Ketobacter alkanivorans: one gene and its partner. The protein of the gene in region 2 binds, or shares a complex with, the protein of the main gene of each other region. Links are inferred from orthologs where the notes say so. Each region holds a gene or a part of one and is shown on either strand. Other genes may lie near its edges. The genes, in order: cheY and Kalk_RS03950.

What was found.
Region 1: the proteins of Kalk_RS03950 (region 2) and cheY are in contact, whole or in part, in a solved structure (PDB 1A0O), measured with the Escherichia coli proteins. The link is inferred for Ketobacter alkanivorans from one-to-one orthologs.

What each region holds. Positions count from the first base shown.
Region 1 is NZ_CP022684.1:4,432,488-4,440,126, reverse strand. What follows is about bases 1,856-4,817. They hold cheY (chemotaxis response regulator CheY), read right to left. Parts: upstream 3,549-4,817; coding sequence 3,162-3,548; downstream 1,856-3,161. Other genes in these bases: Kalk_RS18980 (MinD/ParA family protein), read right to left, coding at 4,469-4,817; Kalk_RS18985 (RNA polymerase sigma factor FliA), read right to left, coding at 3,717-4,427; Kalk_RS18995 (protein phosphatase CheZ), read right to left, coding at 2,356-3,126; Kalk_RS19000 (chemotaxis protein CheA), read right to left, coding at 1,856-2,343. Outside these bases: more of Kalk_RS19000, read right to left, coding at 40-1,855; more of Kalk_RS18980, read right to left, coding at 4,818-5,290; flagellar biosynthesis protein FlhF, read right to left, coding at 5,322-6,821; flagellar biosynthesis protein FlhA, read right to left, coding at 6,864-7,639. UniProt on the Escherichia coli protein: Involved in the transmission of sensory signals from the chemoreceptors to the flagellar motors.
Region 2 is NZ_CP022684.1:953,199-960,863, forward strand. The notes cover bases 2,481-5,468. They hold Kalk_RS03950 (chemotaxis protein CheA), read right to left. Parts: upstream 5,058-5,468; coding sequence 2,904-5,057; downstream 2,481-2,903. Other genes in these bases: Kalk_RS03945 (chemotaxis protein CheW), read right to left, coding at 2,481-2,874; Kalk_RS03955 (response regulator), read right to left, coding at 5,062-5,424; Kalk_RS03960 (STAS domain-containing protein), read right to left, coding at 5,449-5,468. Also shown: Kalk_RS03930 (protein-glutamate methylesterase/protein-glutamine glutaminase), read right to left, coding at 1-708; chemoreceptor glutamine deamidase CheD, read right to left, coding at 717-1,382; Kalk_RS03940 (CheR family methyltransferase), read right to left, coding at 1,382-2,266; more of Kalk_RS03945, read right to left, coding at 2,323-2,480; more of Kalk_RS03960, read right to left, coding at 5,469-5,742; flagellar export protein FliJ, read right to left, coding at 5,966-6,403; flagellar protein export ATPase FliI, read right to left, coding at 6,410-7,665. UniProt on the Escherichia coli protein: Involved in the transmission of sensory signals from the chemoreceptors to the flagellar motors. CheA is autophosphorylated; it can transfer its phosphate group to either CheB or CheY.

The DNA of each region.
Region 1 (7,639 bases), 3.5 Mb from region 2 along the record:
AACATCTCCAAAACGGCAACGTATTACACGTATTTGCAATCAACTCCGTTGCGCGTAGGCTTTCAACATACTGGGAATATCCAGTATTAGGGCAATACGACCATCTCCCGTGATTGTGGCGCCTGCCATACCAGGCGTGCCATGCAGCATCCTGCCCAAAGGTTTGATGACCACTTCTTCCTGGCCGATAAGCTGATCCACAACAAAACCCACCTTCTGCGTGCCCACACTCACAATCACCACATGGGCTTCAGTATCCTTACCGGTGGTACCACGTATTAACCAGCGTTTTAGGTGAAACAACGGCAGCGCTTTTTCACGCACAACCACAACCTCCTGGCCATCCACCACATTGGTGCGGGAGAGATCCAGGTGAAAAATTTCATTCACATTAACCAACGGCAACGCAAACGCCTGCGTTCCCAGCATGACCATCAGCGTTGGCATGATGGCGAGCGTAAGTGGAACCTTGATAGCGATACGAGTGCCGACATTCTTTTCGGAATGAACCTCGATCATGCCATTGAGTTGGGTGATTTTGGTCTTCACTACGTCCATACCCACACCACGACCAGACACATCGGAAATCTGATCTTTGGTGGAAAACCCAGGATGGAATATCAAATTGAACGCTTCAGGATCACTGAGCCGATCGGCCGCCTCAGTGTCCATCAAACCTTTTTCAACGGCTTTTCGGCGTAACATATCCGGATCCATACCGCCGCCATCATCGGTGATCGATAACACGATATGATCACCTTCTTGCTCCGCAGCAAGAAACACTTTACCCATACGAGGCTTACCCATGCTCTCACGTACATCGGGTGCCTCAATACCATGGTCAACGCTATTGCGAACCAAGTGAACCAGTGGATCAGCCAAAGCCTCCACCAGGTTTTTATCAAGATCCGTCTCCTCACCTTCCAATTCCAAGGTGATTTCTTTTTTCAGGTTACGTGCCAAATCCCGAACAACGCGAGGGAAGCGACCGAATACCTTCTTGATCGGCTGCATCCGGGTTTTCATGACTGCGGTTTGCAGATCGCCGGTGACCACATCCAGGTTGGCAACGGCTTTTGCCAGATCTTCATCGGCGGTTCGCAAGCCTAAACGCACCAGGCGGTTTCGTACCAATACCAGCTCGCCCACCATATTCATGATGTCATCGAGGCGCTTGGTATCAACGCGAACCGTATTTTCTGCAGCAGCCGGAGCCTCTTTTGGCGGCGCGGCTCCGCGGGCAACAGCCTCTTTTTTGGCTGGGCTGGCAGTGGCTGCAGGCTTGGCAGTGGGTGCCTCTGCTTTTTTCGGCGCAGCCTGAGGCGGCGATGATGGCTGTGCAGGCGCTTTTGCGGCAGGGGCAGGTGTCGCTGACTTACTTGCGGCAGGTGCAGCTGGTGCTTTCTCCTCGACTGCTCCGGTAGTAGGCCCTTTACCCTTACCATGCAACTCATCTAACAGGGATTCAAATTCATCGTCGCTGATTAATTGGCCATCAGTACTTGCCGCTGCAGGTTCACCTTCATCGCCCTCAGTTTTTGGTGTACCGCCGTGTCGACCTTTGCCATGCAATTCATCTAACAGGGATTCAAATTCGTCATCTGATATTTCGTCGGAGCCAGTTGCAGCAGCCGGCTCTGGCTCGGCGGCCGCAGCAGCAGCTCCACCAATCTTGCCTTTACCATGCAACTGATCCAACAGCGCTTCAAATTCATCTTCTGTGATTTCGTCAGAGGTTGAAGCCGAGGCGGCGGCGACTTCATCATCTTCGCCAAACAAATCTATTCCATCTGATGTATTGGTAGCCGGTGCTGCTGGTGCCTTGTCTTTGCCTTCGTCCAGCGCATCCAAAAACTGCTCGAACTCTTCGTCAGTGATATCGCCTTTATCAGCCGCTTCACTGGCAACGGGAGCTTCCTCAGCTGCAGGCTCCGCTGTAGGAGCAGCCGGTGTATCACCCTGCAAAATGGCATGTAGCGCATTCATCAAGGCAGGATCAGCAGGATCTGGATACTGGCGGCCATGAACCTGCTCGAACATACTGTTCACAGCGTCCAGCGCCTGCAACACTACGTCCATTAATTCTGCATTGATCGACAACTTTCCATTACGCAACAAATCGAATATGTTTTCTGCCGCGTGACAAAGATCCACCAGGGTGTCCAATTGCAGAAACCCTGCCCCACCTTTTACTGTGTGAAATCCTCGGAATATTGCGTTTAGAAGATCAGCGTCGTCGGGTCGGTTTTCCAGATCAACCAGTTGTTCTGACAGTACTTCCAGTATCTCCCCGGCCTCAACCAGGAAGTCCTGTAGTATTTCTTCATCACCTTCGAAGCTCATCCCCTAACTCCTCTAAAACCCAAGACTGGATAACAAGGCATCCACATCATCCTGACCCGAGACAACATCTTCTCGCGCCTCTGGATTCATAATTGGCCCCTCGGGTCCAATATCTGCCTCATTAGCCTTCATGTCTTTCTGGGGAAGTTCATGTTTAGCACCGGTAATCTGATCAATGGTGCTCGCCATTGCCACCAGATTCACCAGGTTATCTTCTACTTCTTTTACTAGCTGAATGACTCGCTTGATCACCTGACCGGTCAGATCTTGAAAATCCTGCGCCAGCATGATGTTGGAAAGATTGGAGTCAATTGTGGATGCATCTGCCACTGCAGTTACTAAAAAACCATCCACTTTTTTCGTTAACTGTCGAAACTCATCTGCGCTCATTTCACGGCGCATAAGTTTGTCCCACTCCTCTTTCAGGGATTGGGCACTTTCCCGCAGGTGACCAGAAACCGGCATGGTGTGCTCCACCATGTCCATAGTTTTGTTAGCCGCCTGTTCTGTTTTTTCGATGACATAATTCAATCGCTGGGATGCATCCTGCATACGCGACATTTCATCGCGCATCACGCTGTCACTGGTATCAATCGCAAAGTTTTTGATTGACTCATGCAGGCTACGGGTCAACTTTCCAACTTCTTGAAACAACACCTGATCCCGCTGCTGGTGCAAAGAGGAGATGGTTCGCATCGCCTCCTTCGCATCACCACTTTCCAGTTGTTCAACCAGGGTTTTGGCGTACTCCACCAAACTGTCCTGCTGAGCTTGCTCCGTCATGCTAATCTCACATCTGCCGTTAACGGTGAATAGTGCTATGCATCTACCCGCTCAAAGATCTTCTCGATCTTTTCTTTCAATGCCTGAGCGGTGAAGGGCTTCACAACATAGCCGTTAACGCCAGCTTGCGCGGCTTCGATGATCTGCTCTCGCTTGGCTTCAGCTGTCACCATCAATACAGGTAGGCTCTGCAGCTTTTCATCCGCACGCACCGCCTTCAGCAGGTCTATACCCGTCATTCCCGGCATATTCCAATCTGTAATAAGAAAGTCAAAATCCGAGGCTTTCAGTAATGGCAAAGCAGAACTTCCGTCGTCGGCTTCCTGGGTATTGGTGAACCCAAGGTCGCGTAGCAGGTTCTTGATAATGCGTCTCATCGTGGAAAAGTCATCAACAATGAGAATTTTCATATTCTTGTCCAAGGTTGCCTCCAATGAACCCAGTTCACTACGTCTGTTAAGCAAACTACTGCTGTAACTGGCTGTTAAATGCCCCAACCAGCGATAAGCTGACGGTTTCCGGGCCTTTCAACAGTCTCTACCGCTTAAGTCTAGTAGCAGATTTGGTGTGATCCAGTTTTTGTAGAAGAATCAAAGCCACTCTTGTAGACGGGCGCGCAATCGTTGGGCGGCCTGACTGTGAATTTGGCTGACACGAGATTCGCTAACTCCCAGTACCTGCCCGATTTCCTTAAGATTTAGTTCTTCGTCGTAGTAAAGGGATATGACCAATTGCTCCCGCTCAGGTAACTGTTCAATCGCGCGGGCCAGGTGGGTGCGGAATACCCCACTTTGGAGGTCATCCAGGGGGTTGTGAGCCTGTTCTTGCTGCAACCCGGTGGTAATGTTGTCTTCGACGGATTCAAGCTCATTGAGGCTGAACAGCCGTGTCGCCATGCTGTCTTGCAACATGGCGTGGTACTCTTCCATGGAAATGCCAAGGCGATCTGCAATATCCCGATCCCGTGCATCGGCACCTGTTTCATGTTCAATATCGCGAATCACTTGCTGGATACGTCGAGCGTTACGATGTACCGAACGTGGCGCCCATTCACCCTTGCGAACTTCGTCCACCATGGCTCCGCGGATGCGAATGCCTGCGTAGGTTTCAAAGCTGGCGCCTTTGCTGCTGTCATAGCGCTTCAACGCATCCAGCAAACCAATCATGCCAGCCTGATACAAATCTTCCACCGCCACGCCTGAAGGCATTCGAGCCAAAAGATGATGGGCGATGCGTTTCACCAGCGGAGTATGCTGCTCCACCAGGACATCTATTTGTGGCGCCGATTCATCGTTATACATAGCCTGTCGCTTCATGCCCTGCATCGGGGTAACCTGGCGTCCTAACGGGCAACCGCTCCTTGCACCAACCGATCCACAAAGAACTCAAGGTGCCCTCGAGGCGTTGTGGGTAATGGCCAGCTGTCTACTTTATTTGCCAGCGAGCGGAATGCCAGCGCCGCTTTACTGCGGGGATAGGCCTCCACTACTGGCTTTTGCCGCATGACCGCCTTACGCAGGTAGTCATCAAATGGAATGCACCCCGAAAATTGCAGAGCCACATCCAAAAACCGATCCGTCACTTTGGTAAGCTTATTATAGATTTCGCGACCTTCTTGCTGCGTGCGAACCATGTTGGCCACCACGTTGAAGCGGTAAATACCGTGCTTCTGGTTAAGAATCTTCATCATGGCGTATGCGTCAGTAATAGAGGTCGGCTCGTTGGTCACCACAAACAGGCTTTCCTGTGCAGCGGTCACGAAGCTCATCACCATTTCCGAAATGCCTGCTGCTGTATCAATTAACAGCACATCCACATCATCGCTTAGTTCGCTAAAAGCATGGATCAAACCGGCATGTTCACGGGGCCCCATGCTCACCAGTTCTTGCGTACCCGACGAAGCCGGTACGATTTTGATGCCGCCAGGACCCTCTACAAGGATGTCCTTGATGCCGCACTCACCTTTTAATACATGGGAAAGATTCTCACGGGAGCTGATACCCAGCAGAATATCCAGATTGCCCAACCCGAGATCGGCATCCAGCAACACGACTCTGCGGCCTATTTCAGACAAGCACATCCCCAGATTAATTGAGACGTTGCTCTTGCCTACCCCACCTTTGCCGCCGGTGATGGCGATTACCTGTACGGGATGATTACTCATAAACGTTTTTGTGTGCACCTTGTGTCGTCTTTTATCCGTAAGCCAGATCCGGTTCCATTTCGGAGATGGCGTCGCTGTACATATCCGCTACCAATGCATCGTCCATGCGATACTCCTTCGCCAGAGCGATGGCATGATTGATCAAGCGGGTGGCTTGCGGGCGGGCTATGTCGTCCGGGATGTTCTGGCCATCCGTGATATAGGCAATAGGTAGCTGCGATTCGATCGCGACACTTAAAGCCTCGCCCAAACTGGCCGATTCGTCCAGTTTTGTGAGAATACAGCCCTCTAGATTCAACTGTTTATATTCATTGATAGCCTTATCCAGAATACGTCGCTGACTGGTAGAGGACAGAACCAGCCAACGTTGAATATTTGCCCCCATGCTCTCAAGCATAGTCATTTGTTCCTGATGTACCTGATCTTTATGACTCAAACCGGCAGTATCCACCAAAATCAGCTTCTTACGGGACAAAGAGCGCAATAATTGATCAAGACTCTGCTGCTCGGTCACGACTCGAACCGGCACTTTAAGGATACGCCCCAGAGTGCTCAGCTGCTCATGTCCGGCAATACGGTAACTGTCGGTGGTAATAAGCGCCAAATTCTCGGCACCATGCTCCAGCACAAAGCGGGTAGCAATCTTGGCAATGGTGGTGGTCTTGCCCACCCCTGCAGGCCCAACAAAGGCAAAAATGCCCCCATGAGCGGCTATGTCTTCACCCAGCAACGGCAGGTCATCGCTCAGCTCCAGCAATGCCTCGCGCCAAGCCAATTTAAGATCAGTGCCTGGCTTCAGGTTTCTCACCAGCTTTCGGCACAGCGCAGGGGATAAGCCCAAACGAGCCAATTTTTTGAATACCGAAGCCTCCAGTGGATGGCGATGAGAAAAATCGCCCCAGGCAACATTAGCCATCTGCACATTCAGCATCTGACGCAACTGGTTCAGTTCTCCTCGCATTTCAGCCCATTCAGGGCTGGCCGCAGAAGGTGCTGCAACAATCGGCGCAGGAGCAGCGGAAGCAACTGTAACAGCAGGAGAAGACACAGCAGCCACTTCAGGAGTCGCGGTTGTGGCAGGAGCTGGTGCGGCCACATCCGCCTGCACCCTGGCCTGCTGACTTAACCGAACCTCGACATCCCGATCAGACTGCTCTTCTCGACTGTTTAACTGCTTCAGCCACATTTCATTGAATTTCTGATTGGCCTGCTCACGACGCTGCAACGCTTCAATCAAATTTGACTTGTCTTCGGCGGTAGGAGCAAAACCACCCCTGTCATTCAACAACCGAGCCGGATCCCCCAACGCTGGTGAACTGGCACTATCGCTCATGAAATCAGGAATATGATTCTGCTTGCGCTCGCGGGCTTTGTGCTGCTCAACAAATTCGTCGTAGTCGGCGGCGGCAACAATTTCAATGCCACCGGCCACCTTACGGTTGGAGAGAATCACTGCATCTGCACCCAACTCTTCACGAACCAACTTCAAAGCCTGACGCATATCCGCTGCTATGAATTTTTTTGTGTTCATGATCGTCGTATCCTCGCTGCTTCAGTCGCCATCGTTTACTGGTTATTGGCCCACAGAAGCGGTAATTGTAATCTGTTTGTTATCCGGTATTTCGTTGTATGACAGTACATTTAAGCCCTGAACACTGAACCGCAAAAAGCGCGACAGCATGGGGCGGATGCCCGCCGAAACCAACAAAACTGGTGGATTACCTGCTAACTCCTGCTTCTGAACTGCATTGGATACGGAGCGTTGCAGTTTTTCCGCCAAGCCCGGCTCGATCACCGCATCGCTGGCAGTACCGCCAGAATTTATGGCCTGCTGTACAGCTTGTAGCAACAACTGTTCCAACTCCGGTTGAAGCGTGATAACAGGCAGCTCACGCCCCACACCGTATATGGTCTGGACGATCAAGCGGGATAACGAGACACGGGCGGCAGAGGTGAGAGCGTCAGCGTCTTGACTCTTTGGTGCCATCTCCGCCAAGGCTTCGGCAATGGTGCGAATATCCCGAATCGGTACATCTTCCTGCAATAAATTCTGCAGGACTTTATGCAACTTGCTTAAGGGCAAGGGATTCGGCACCAGGTTTTCCACCAGCTTCGGCGATGCTTTCTGCAAATTCTCCAGCAGCTTCTGCACCTCCTCAAAACCAAGCAGTTCATGGGCGTGCCGTAACATCACCTGATTTATATGCGTAGCTACAACCGTACTTGCATCTACTACCGTGTAACCCATGGTTTGCGCCTGATCACGCTGACTTGGCTCAATCCAAACGGCATCCAGCCCGAACGCGGGATCCTTACATTCGATACCATTGATCGCCCCGAACACTTGCC
Region 2 (7,665 bases):
GGCATTGCCCGGCAGAAGCTTTTGATTGGATGTGGCTTCATGTACATTCATAGCACAGGTGTTATCCATCCGCATGGCATAAGATGCGCTGAACTGAGGAGGAATATGCTGAGTGATCACGACAGGCGGACAGTTTGCAGGCAGACCCAACAGCACCTCTTTGATTGCCTCGGTGCCCCCGGTTGAGGCACCAATGGCAATGATGTAATCGGATTTAGGAGCGTAAGAGGCAATTTTAGGCCGCTCTTGCTCGGCATCGGATTTGGAACGAAGAGAATTTAACTCGAGGCGCTGGACATTTGCCACCGCTGCAGCCCGAATCTTTTCTACGATCTGTTGCTCGTATTCAAACAAACCCTTGCCTAAGTTCTCCTTAGGCTTTGGCAAGTAATCGAAGGCCCCAATTTGGAGTGCCTCTAAAGTTATGCCAGCTCCAGCCTCAGTAAGCGTGGATATCATGATGACGGGCATAGGCCGCAGCCTCATCAGATTCTTGAGGAACGTGATGCCATCCATCCTTGGCATCTCCACATCCAATGTCATAACATCCGGAGATAATTGCTTTATTTTATCACGAGCAATGTATGGATCGGCCGCAGTTCCCACAACCTCCATATCATCGTGATTAGATATTATTTGGCTCAGAATCTGACGAATCACTGCTGAATCATCAACGATCAGAACTTTTATTTTTTTTGATTCATTCATCAACAATCTCAGTCGAATAATTCGATATCGCCCTGTGCAGGCTTGGTGTTAATAACGCGCTCATAAGTTCGTTCACGCTCAAACACAACATCATTGCGGATTGTTTTAAGTTTTCGCACCTTAACTGATCCGGTATCAGGAAAATAAAGCACCTTTCTAGGATACAAACCACCGACATCCTCAGCTATCAATTGCAGCGACTCATTTTCGATAAACTGATGTACGAAGTCGATATTTTTCTTGCCGATATCAATCTTATTCATGCTTTCCAATACTTTGCCACCACCAAACACCTTAACCTCAAGATTTCGTTTCTCTCCACCATTCTTAAGGACTTCATTAATCAGGTACTCCATGGCCCAGTTACCGTATCGGGCGGACTCGCTGAGCGCAGAAAGCGCTCCCATCTCCATGTTCTCGCGCTGAACCGGTAACATAAAATGATTCATGCCGCCAACGCCTTTATATTTATCACGGACACATGCAGAGATACAGGACCCCAACACAGTAACGATCATTTCACCGCCAGTACTAATATAGAACTCTCCAGGCAGGATCTTCGCCGCATAAACACCCTGCTGCTTATCCCAGTAGCGATTTATATGAGCAAATCCTTTAGGTGCAGGAGGTTGAAGATGTGTTGGCTGGAATTGAGTCCTGATGCTGTGGCTCATCACGCCACCTTCCTGTATATGGTTCTGCCCACCGACTCAAATCTTTTGGTTACTCCATGAAGACTTTCAGAGTGGCCGATGAACAAATATCCATTCGGCTCGAGAATATTGGCATAGCGATCGAACAACTCACGCTGAGTATCCTTGCTGAAGTAAATTACGACATTTCTACAAAATATTACGTCGAACTTTCCCTTCATAGGCCAATCACCGAGCAGATTCAGACTATTAAATGTAATCAACTGCTTTATAGAGTCTTTCGCCTCCATCGTTTCTCCAGATGCATTTCGATCTCCAATGCCGGTAAAGTATTTCTTAACCAGATCTGGATTCATATTACCGATTCGTTCCGCAGAGTACACGCCAGCCCGACCATGGGCCAACACATTGGTATCCAAATCCGTTGCCAGTATCTTGGCATTCCAGCGATCTTTGTTCAGACCTTTGTGCAACGTCATCGCAATGGAGTAAGGTTCCTCACCCGTAGAGCAGCCTGCCGACCATATTCTGATTCGGTTGGAGCCCTTTTTCTTTTTTATCAGCTCAGGAATCACCGTCGATTCTAAAAAATCAAAATGATGGGATTCACGAAAAAATGAAGTTAGGTTCGTAGTGATAGAATTAATGAAATTGGTCAGTTCCGCTTCAGGGCTCTCATCAAGATACTGCAAATAACGTCGAAAGTCGCTCATACCCAAAGCGCGAATACGGCGAACAATTCGACTATAAATCATCTCCTTTTTATGTTCGCCCAGCTCAATTCCCGTACGTTGTTTTGCCAGAATCTTTATCGTCTCAAAATCCTGGTCCGTCATAGGAAATTCGCGCAGGGCAAATGACTTCGCAGATTTTCCAGTTTCTTTAATTGCATTCATCGTTTGCATGCATGCAGCTCTTCATCCAATGAAGTGGTATACGTAGCAACACGGCTAGTGGCTGTTCAACGTGCGTCTTTTAGCTCTTTAATAGCACTGATGGATACTTCCGGTATGGAGTCCGAACCAAGCAACTCGTTTATATCCAGAAGAATAACCATTTTGTTATTAACATTTACCAGGCCTTTAATGTAGAGCGTATTAACGTGATCGCCTAGGTCAGGAGCAGACTTCATTTCCTCTGCTGATAAGCTGTAAACATCGCTTACCGCATCAACAACAATACCCATAATTCTGGAACCCTTTGCGGTAGCAACCTTCAAAACAATAACGACTGTTAGAGGCCCATATTCGACGTTCTTAAGCCCAAACCGTTGCCTAAGATCGACTATTGGCACAATGGTTCCGCGCAGATTGATTACGCCCTTAACATGAGGAGGCGAATTGGGAATAGGGGTAACACTCTCCCAACCTCGAATCTCCTGGACACTCAATATATCTACACCGTATTCCTCACTGGCCATAATAAATGTGAGATATTGGTCGGTCTGATCATTATCCTTTGACGTTATCTCAACATCGTTACTGTCATAAATACGTTCTTCTGCCGCGCCCATAATTCAGCCTCCTGTAGAGCCGTTACTGCTTACGCTGCCCGAATTTTGCTTGAAACCAATTTCAAGCCATTCTTAGACTGCTGTCTTACACCAGCCATATGAATAAGATCGGTAATATCTAGTATCAGTGATACTGTTCCATCACCAAGAATGGTAGCACCGGAAATCCCATCCACTTTTTTATAGTTGGATTCCATGCTCTTAATCACCACCTGTTGCTGGCCAAGCAAATCGTCAACAACCAGCGCAACTTTCGAATTTCCAACTTCAACCACCACCAGTAAGCTTTCAGACAGATTATCGCTAATGGGATCAACACCAAAAACTTCGCATAATTTGATGATAGGTATGTACTCATCACGCAGACGAAACACATCACAACCACCGGCAACGTGATTAACCAGCTCCATATTTGGCTGCAATGACTCCACAATAGAAACCAATGGAATGATGTAAGTTTGGTTGCCAATATTGATAAGCTGGCCATCCAAAATTGCCAAAGTCAGCGGCAAACGTATAGTAAAAGTGCTTCCCTTTCCCGCTACCGATCGCACTTCGATACTGCCATTTAACTCAAGTATATTACGTCGCACCACATCCATTCCTACTCCGCGACCGGATACATCCGTCACCTTTTCCGCAGTAGAAAATCCTGGCTGAAATATCAGCTCCTGGATTTGTTCATCAGTAAGAATTTCGCTCTCACCAATCACCCCATTCGCTCTGGCTTTTGCAAGAATTCTCTCACTATTAAGGCCCTTACCATCATCAATTATCTCAATTATGATGTTGCCGCCCTGATGAAATGCGTTGAGAGTAATCGTGCCTGTCTCCGATTTACCAGCCGCACGACGTTCTTCCGGCAACTCAAGACCATGATCAAGCGCATTACGCACCAAATGAACCAGTGGATCGCCAATTTTTTCCATGACTGTTTTGTCAAGTTCGGTGCTTTCGCCTAATAATTTGAGATCGATTTTCTTACCCAACTGCTTGGAAAGATCGCGCACCATGCGAGGAAAGCGACTGAACGTGAAGCTAATGGGAAGCATGCGTATACGCATAACACTTTCCTGAAGCTCACGAGTATTATGCTCTAGCTGAGCAAGCCCCTCCTGAAGCTTCTGAAGCTTATCCATATCAAATTCATTGCCCAGCTGCCCCAGCATGGACTGAGTTATGACCAGCTCCCCAACGAGGTTTACCAGACTGTCGATCTTTTCGATCGACACACGGATCGACGTAGACTCTGAGCTTTTCCCTGAATCCTTTTGCGCAGCAGCCTTTTGGGTTGGCGCTTTTATGTCCTTCTTGGGCAATTTTTCTGATTCAGGTTGCTCAACAGCCTGCTCTGCCGGAACGCCGCCGGGCAGGGCTCCTGCATCAAGGTCAACAACTGATGATTGACTAGGTAGTTCACCAAACAACCCCGCTGTTGCTAAGATGGTAATATCAGACTCATCTACAACCCATTCGAATATTTCTTCAATATCCGACTTGGGTTTTACTGTAGTTAAATACATCTCCCAGCTTAGATGACATTCTTCCGGGTTCAAGACTGGAATATCGGGCAATTTGGATAGGTTTGCCTTAACATCCAGCTCACCCAGTTCTGCCAGTTCCCTAAACATTCGCAGCGGTTCATTGCCAGTTCTCAATAGATTCCCATCTGGCACGAACTTTATATTCCAGGTTACTTCCTCAGCCGACTCTGCCTCTAGTGTGGGTGCCATTTGTGACGTAGCAACGTCGGCGGCACCCGCAGCAGAAGCATCAGTTGAGGACGTCGGTTCACGCCCTTCAAGAATATCATTGAACGCCTGAATCAAAACCTTCGACTGCTCTGTATCCACCGCCTCTTTTGCCTGCAGCGCAGTCAACATACTGTGCAAACAATCTACTGACTGCAGCAACAGATCAACATGGTCAGGAAGCAACTGGCGCGAACCCTCACGCACTTGATCAAGTAGCGTCTCAAGAACGTGAGTAAACTCTGCAACCTCCGTAAACCCAAACGTGCTGCTACTGCCTTTGATGGAATGAGCCGCACGAAAAATACTATTAATCGTCTCTGAATCAACGTTCTCGCAATCAAGATCCAGCAGGCTTGACTCCATCACCTGCAAGCCTTCGAAACTTTCCTCAAAGAATACCTGGTGGAACTGACTCAGATCGATACTCATAGTGCTATCCCAGTACTTTTTTGATGGTGTTCAACAGCTGATCTGGATTAAACGGCTTCACAATCCACCCTGTCGCCCCCGCCGCCTTGCCCTCACTTTTTTTATCAGCCGCAGACTCAGTGGTTAACATCAGGATGGGCGTAAATTTGTAATTGGGAAGTGTCCTTAGGTTTTTTATAAGGGCTATTCCGTCCATAACCGGCATATTCACATCAGACAGAACCAAATCGACACCACCCTGCTTGGCCTTGTTGAATGCATCCTGCCCATCGCAGGCTTCAACCACCTCATAGCCCGCCCCCTGCAAAGTAAAGCTGACCATTTGACGCATGGAAGCGCTATCATCGACAGCTAGTATCTTAGTCATTTCAGATCTCCGTTTAATACTCGTTTAATGCTGTAATTTTAAAAATTCTGACACACCCAGCAATGAGGCCGCCTTTACAAAAGGTTCAGAGGGATTGCTGATTGAGTACTGCATATGCTGCTTTTCCATAGTTGCAAACAGGGAAAGCAAGATCTGCATAGCGCTGGTGTCAATGCGCTCAACTTGAGATGCATCAATGGAGACATTTACACCATCATTAAGGTAAGACTCCAACTTCTCATGCAAACTTTCAGCTTTGCTGATGTCGGAAAATTTTTCTAGCTGGTAGGTAATCGACTCTGCCATATGCGTGGTCATCCATTCATTGCCAAACACGGAACTCGGCCTTGTAAATTTATGGCTTCCTTAGAAAAAGAATAGACTCCTTATGGAGTTACGCTAGAGCTTCGGCTAAAAAACTGCCGGCTGGTCGGTTCTTATGAATATTGGGAATGGCTTTTGCGGGTTTTATACAATTTCAAGAGAAAATGAATGAACATACAACTTCGAGGAAAATCTTAATTCTTTGTTTTTAATAGAATTAAAACCCATTACCCCCTCTAAAAGGGCGGTCATCCAGGATTTTCTGTTCTCGTTTGGATTCCTCCAATTCCTCGTGTCTACGGGCGCTGTCAATTAGCTGATCCATGGTTTTAAGGCTCGCACTGGCCTTTATCCACTTCTGGGTTTGCGCTTGAACAGCAATCTGACGCTGCTGAATAAGCTCCCCTTGACGATTGATTGCATGTTGTAAACGGGAGATGAACGCTTGATACAGCCCAAGTTGTGATGCTTGGGTCACTTTGTTTTGCTGACCCTGTATAGTTTCAAAGTACTCTTTTAGATAACCTTCAAGCTCGCCCAGCTGGTGACGAGCCGCCTGCAATTCGCGCTGCAAATCCGCCAGTTTTCTCGCCTCCTCGCGCTCGGCTTGATGCTTCAATTGACGCACAGGAAGTAAACGCTTTGATTTTTTCATCTACTCTCAGCCTTTATTAAAAAGCTGATCAAGCTGTTTCAACGACTGCTTGAAGTTTACCTGCTCAGTCATGCCCTGCCCAAGATAGGATCGGATCGGCCCGATCTTACTGATAGCAAGGTCGGTTTCCGGGTCACTGCCTTTGACATAAGCCCCAACACTGATCAGATCTCTACTTTGCTGATATCGTGCATATAATCGCTTCAACACCTGAGCCTTCTGGAGGTGAATTTCCTCTACCACTTGAGGCATTGCTCGACTGATGGATGCTTCAATATCGATTGCGGGGTATTGCCCCTCCTCCGCCAAACGGCGCGACAACACCACGTGACCATCCAGGATCGCCCGAGCCGAATCCGCCACGGGATCCTGCACGTCATCACCTTCTGTCAACACGGTATAAAATGCGGTTATGGATCCACCACCCTCCTTACCGTTACCTGCACGCTCCACTAACTGCGGCAATTTTGCAAACACTGAGGGTGGATAACCTTTGGTGGCAGGTGGCTCTCCTACGGCCAACGCGATTTCACGTTGCGCCTGCGCATAACGCGTCAAAGAGTCCATCAAAAGCAACACATTCTTCCCCTCATCACGAAAATGCTCGGCGATGGCAGTGGCAAGCATCGCCCCATGCATACGCATAAGGGGAGAATCATCAGCTGGCGAAGCAACCACCACTGAGCGCTTTAAACCCTCTTCACCCAAGCTGTGCTCGATAAATTCCTTAACTTCTCTGCCCCGCTCCCCGATCAGACCAACGACGGTAATATCCGCGGTAGTGAACCTTGTCATCATTCCTAACAGCACGCTTTTACCAACACCGCTACCGGCAAACAAACCCATACGTTGACCACGACCAACCGTTAGCAAACTGTTGATGGCACGTACGCCTACATCCAGCGGCTCATCAATAGGTTTACGCTCCAACGGGTTGATAGGTTCACGATGAAGATCCACATAAGCATCCGCTTTGATCGGACCTTTGTTGTCCAGTGGTTTGCCTCGCCCATCCAGCACTCGCCCCAACAACCCAGGGCCAACTGGAACGCGCGACACTTGATGGTTGGGTATCACCCGTGCGCCAGGCTGTAACCCCGCAGCGGGCTCGATTGGCATAAGGTACATTTTCTGATCTGAAAAACCGACAACCTCGGTTTCGACGTCCACATGATGTTGTCCGCGAATGGTACAATGACTGCCAACTGGTGCTTTACAGCCGACCGCTTCAAGGGTTAACCCCACCATCCGCAACAGTCGCC